2 regions of the Nocardioides panacis genome follow, and region 2 is predicted to be linked to the other one. Evidence: predicted binding sites of a transcription regulator. Region 2 holds the regulator's gene; the other holds the start of a gene.
The links. The regulator LexA, encoded in region 2, represses DNA repair genes until DNA is damaged. The targets are predictions, from matches to a motif close to TCGAACANNTGTTCGA.
Positions count from the first base shown of each region.

Region 1 (2,383 bases), 1.4 Mb from region 2:
CGGGTCGAGGTGCCAGGCCCGTTGCGCCGCCGCGAGGTCAGGGGCCCGCACCGTCTGCCTGTGGGCGGGGTCGGAGGCCACCGCTACTCGACGTCGGTCTCGACGGCGCCGGTCATCCGGAGCAGCTCGTCGTGGGTGGTGGAGAACACCGCCGCCGGGTGGCCCGCGGCGGCCCACACCACGTCGTACCGGCGCAGCCACGGGTCGAGGTAGGTCGGTACCGGCGCCGGGTGCCCGATCGGGGAGACCCCGCCGATCACCTGGCCGGTGTGCTCCCGCACGAACTCCGGGGTGGCCCGCTTCAGCGCCGGGACCCCGATCGTCGCGGCCACCTTGGCGGTGTCGACGCGGTGCGACCCGGAGGTGAGGATCAGCACCGGCGCGCCGCCGGCGTCGAAGAGCAGGCTGTTCGCGATCGCACCGACCTCGCAGCCGAGCGCCTGCGCGGCGAGCGCCGCGGTGTGCACGGAGTCGGGCAGGACGACGATCTCCCCGGTGCCGCCGCGGGCGGCGAGCGCGGACCGGAACCGGGTGACGGAGGGGTGCTCGGTGCTCACCTCGCCGACCCTACGGGCCGGGCGGGTGCGCTTTCCACGGATCGACGGTTCGTGGTTGACGGACTGTCGGGGGCCGGGTGTAGCGTGAGAGTTGTTCGAACAGGTGTTCGAACCACCGCCTCGGCGGGGGTGACCTCGACCCCCACCTCCGCCGGGGCTCCGGACTCGCACCCCAGGGTGCCGGGTGCCGGGGACAGTTTCGCCGAGGGGTCGGTCCGGGGTCGAGCCGTGACGGACCAGAGCGAGAGCTCGGATGAGGTGGCAGCGATGCGACGGTACGACGACCCCGTGGACGTGCGCCGGGGGCAGGTGGCAGGAGCCGGAGGCCGGGGGACGGTCGAGCTCGTCGAGGGGCCCGAGCAGTTCCTGTGGCGGGGCCGGCTCTGGAAGGTCTCCGCGGTGGTCGCGCACTGGGTGGAGACCGGGGCGTGGTGGCAGTCCAGCGGGGTGCACGCCGTGCTCGGCGAGGACCGGGAGGCCGACCACCGCGTCGACCTGTCCGCGGAGCGGGAGGTCTGGCGGGTCGAGGCCGGCCGGGGGATGTCCTCCTCCCCGCGCGAGGCCGCCCGCGGCGTCTTCGACCTGGTCTTCGACTGGGCCGACGGCAGTTGGCGGCTCACCCGGTGCCTGGACTGAGGGGCGGGCCGATGACCTCCTCGCCCCAGCAGCCCTGGGAGCAGCCGCACCCGTTCGCGCTGCCCGCTGCCACGCACTCCTACCTCGAGCGGGCCGCGGCCTCGCTCCGCGAGGCGATGGCCACCCCCGAGGTGCCGATGCGCTACGCCGGTGCCCACGTCTCGGCGCTGCGGGCGACCGCGGCGCTGCTCGCCGCCCGGGCCACCCCGGCGGCCGGCCCGCGCCGGGGCCGGCAGAAGAACGCCTGGGTGCTGCTCGCCGAGGTGGCCCCCGAGCTCAGTGAGTGGGCGGCGTTCTTCTCCGCCGGCGCGGCCAAGCGGGCGGCGGCGGAGTCCGGCTCGGTGCGCGCGGTGACCGAGCGCGAGGCCGACGACCTGGTCCGGGACGCCGACCGGTTCCTCGGCCTGGTCGAGGAGTCCCTCGGGATGACCCGGCACGTCCCGCTCGCGGAGCACCTGGCCGGGCCGCCGGCGCACGCCACCCCCGGGACCGGCCGGAACGCCGCTTGGGTGACCACGAGGCGGCGCGATCACGTTGCCTGACCCGTTCGTGCACCTGCACGTGGCGTCCGGCTACTCCCTGCAGTACGGCGCCTCCCACCCGCACGTCCTGGTCGAGCGTGCCGTCGAGCAGGAGATGGACACCCTCGCCCTCACCGACCGCGACGGCACCTACGGCGCGGTCCGGTTCGCCAAGGCCTGCCTGCAGGGCGGGGTGCGCCCGGTGCTCGGCGTGGACCTCGCGGTCGCGCCGCTGCACCCCTGGTCGGGGGCACCCGCGGACCCGCGCGGCCGGCCGGTGGACGTCCGCCAGGGCCGGTCGCCCGCCCGCGGGGGAGCGTTCCGCGACCGGCGGCTGCCGCGGGCGACGTTCCTGGCCGGCAGCAAGCGGGGCTGGGCGGCGCTGTGCCGGCTGGTCTCGGCGACCCACCTGGCGGGGGAGCGGGGCGACCCGGTCAGCACCCTGGACCTGGTGGCCGAGCACGTCGCCGGCCGCGACGTGGTGGTGCTGCTCGGCCCCGGCTCCGAGCTGGGCCGGGCGGTGACGCTGCGCCGCGACGACCTCGCGCAGGCCGCCCTCGCGCCCTGGCTCGAGGTCGTCGACCGGGCCGACCTGGTCGTCGAGCTGGTCTCCCACCGGCTGTCCGGCTCGGGGCCCGGGTCCTCGCCGCACGCCGCCCGGATGGCCGG
Region 1 is NZ_CP077062.1:2,456,725-2,459,107, reverse strand. It holds gene KRR39_RS11895 (YbaK/EbsC family protein) at 84-557, opposite strand; gene KRR39_RS11890 (DUF6504 family protein) at 825-1,193, shown strand; gene KRR39_RS11885 (SAV_6107 family HEPN domain-containing protein) at 1,205-1,735, shown strand; gene KRR39_RS11880 (DNA polymerase III subunit alpha) at 1,728-2,383, shown strand, end outside.
Region 1: a site for LexA is predicted at 653-668, ahead of KRR39_RS11890 (DUF6504 family protein). Genes of this name have one in related genera too.

Region 2 (2,383 bases):
CCGGCAGGCTGCGCACCACCCGGCGCGAGCCGACCAGCGCGACCGCCGCACGGGCCACCTCCTCCACGGTGAGCAGCCGGCCGGACGAGTGCACGATCGCCTTGGCCGGCCCGTCGGGGCGCATCCCCTCGACAATCGCGGTGTCGACTCCGTCCGGGCACAGCGCGTGCACCCGGACCCCGCGGGGCACCTCGACGCTCGCGGACATGGTGATCGAGACGACGGCCGCCTTCGTCGCGGCGTACACCGCGAGACCCGGGACGGGGCCGAGGCCGGAGGACGACGCGACGTTGACGACGTCACCGCCGCCGTCCCCGAACGCGGCGAGCGCTGCCCGCATCCCCCACAGCACGCCCTTGAGGTTGACGTCGACCAGGGCGTCCACCGACGATGACGCGAGCTCGACCAGGGTGCCGTCGTCACCCACGCCGGCGTTGTTCACCCAGACCGCGAGCCGGCCGTGGCGGGCCGCCTCCCCGGCGACCAGGACGTGCGCCGCCTCGTCGCGCACGTCGTGCGCGAGCCCGGCGACCGCACCCACCTCGCCCGCCGTACGACGGGCGGCCGCACCGTCCACGTCGGTCACCACGACGGCGTACCCACGCTCCACGAGCAGCGCCGCGACCGCCCGCCCGATGCCCCGGCCCGCCCCGGTCACCACCGCACTGTCCATGCCCAGGAGCCAACCAGACGACCTCCGGGACCCGTCGACGGCACCGTCGCCGGGCGACACGCCGTTCGAACAAATGTTTGAACAACGCGTCGCCCGACGACTAACGTGACAGCACGGTCAGGCGAGCGGAACGCGGCAGAAGGAGCAACCCCATGGCAGGCAAGCGCAAGGACACCGGCGGCGGAGCCGACGTCGCGGAGCTCCCGGACGGCCCCCCGGACGCCCACGGCCTGACCCCGCGCCAGCAGCGCGTGCTGACGGTGATCCGGGACTCGATCGAGCGTCGCGGCTACCCGCCCAGCATGCGCGAGATCGGCGAACGGGTCGGCCTGACCAGCTCCTCGTCGGTCGCCCACCAGCTGCGCGTGCTCGAGGAGAAGGGCTACCTCAAGCGGGACCCCAACCGCCCCCGGGCACTGTCGGTGTTCAACCCCGACGAGGCGGAGTCCGTGGACGAGACCGGCGTCGGCGACGCGATGCCCGCGGCGACCTACGTGCCGATGGTCGGCCGGATCGCGGCCGGCGGCCCGATCCTGGCCGACGAGCGGGTCGAGGAGATCATGCCGCTGCCCAAGAGCCTGGTCGGCGAGGGCACCCTGTTCATGCTCGAGGTCGTCGGCGACTCGATGATCGACGCGGCGATCTGCAACGGCGACTACGTCGTGGTCCGCCAGGAGCAGACCGCCGAGAACGGCGAGATCGTCGCCGCGCTCATCGACGGCGAGGCGACGGTCAAGACCTTCCAGCGCAAGAACGGCCAGGTGTGGCTGCTGCCGCACAACCAGGCCTACGACCCGATCGACGGCACGAACGCCACGATCTTGGGCAAGGTCACCGCGGTTCTGCGCCGCGTCTGACCGCTCCGCACGACCGACGGACCGTCCCCTCACGGGGCGGTCCGTCGTCGCGTCCGCCGCTCTGTCCGGCTTTCCCCAGATCGTCCCGGCAGATCTCGCGACACGCGGCACCGACCGTCCCACCGAGGCTAGGCTGACTGTCCCTCTCACAGACCGGTGTCTCCCGTGATCGGACAACTGCTCACCCTCGCTCTCACGACGACTCTGCTCGTCGGGCCCCTCGGCAGCGCCGTCGCCGTGGCGGACCCCGGTCCGGACGTCACCACGGCGACCACCGCCCCCGCGCCCGCACCTACCGTCGGCGAGGGCACCACCCCCGAGCCCGTGCAGGACCCGGCGACCGCGGCCACCCGGGCGCTGGCCGGCGCCCAGGACCTGTTCGCACCCACGACCAGTGCCCCGCAGTCGCGCGCCGACCGCCCGGCCACGCAGCCCACCCGCGACGGCACCCTGGTGCTGCGCGAGCTCGCGCTGCGCGCCCACGACCTGGCCACCCCGGCCGAGCGCCGCTCCGCCCGGCACATCCTGCGCCGGCCCACCGACGGGTCGAACGCGGTCGGCGGCGAGCCGAAGTACACCGTGCCGGCCGCGATGGTCTGCACGGCCACGGTCTGCGTGCACTGGGTGGAGAACGACGCGAACGCGCCCACCGGCTCCGACGGCGACCCCGCCACGGTGCCGTCCTGGGTCAGCCTGACCCTGCAGACGGTCGACGCGGTCTACACGGCCGAGACCGCCGTGATGGGCTACCGCACACCGGTCCCGGACACCGCGGCCATCGACAACGGCGGGGACGGCCGGCTCGACGTCTACCTCGCGAACATCGGTGACCAGGGCCTCTACGGCTACTGCG
Region 2 is NZ_CP077062.1:1,070,187-1,072,569, reverse strand. It holds gene KRR39_RS05320 (SDR family NAD(P)-dependent oxidoreductase) at 1-673, opposite strand, end outside; gene lexA (transcriptional repressor LexA) at 826-1,530, shown strand; gene KRR39_RS05310 (MXAN_6640 family putative metalloprotease) at 1,696-2,383, shown strand, end outside.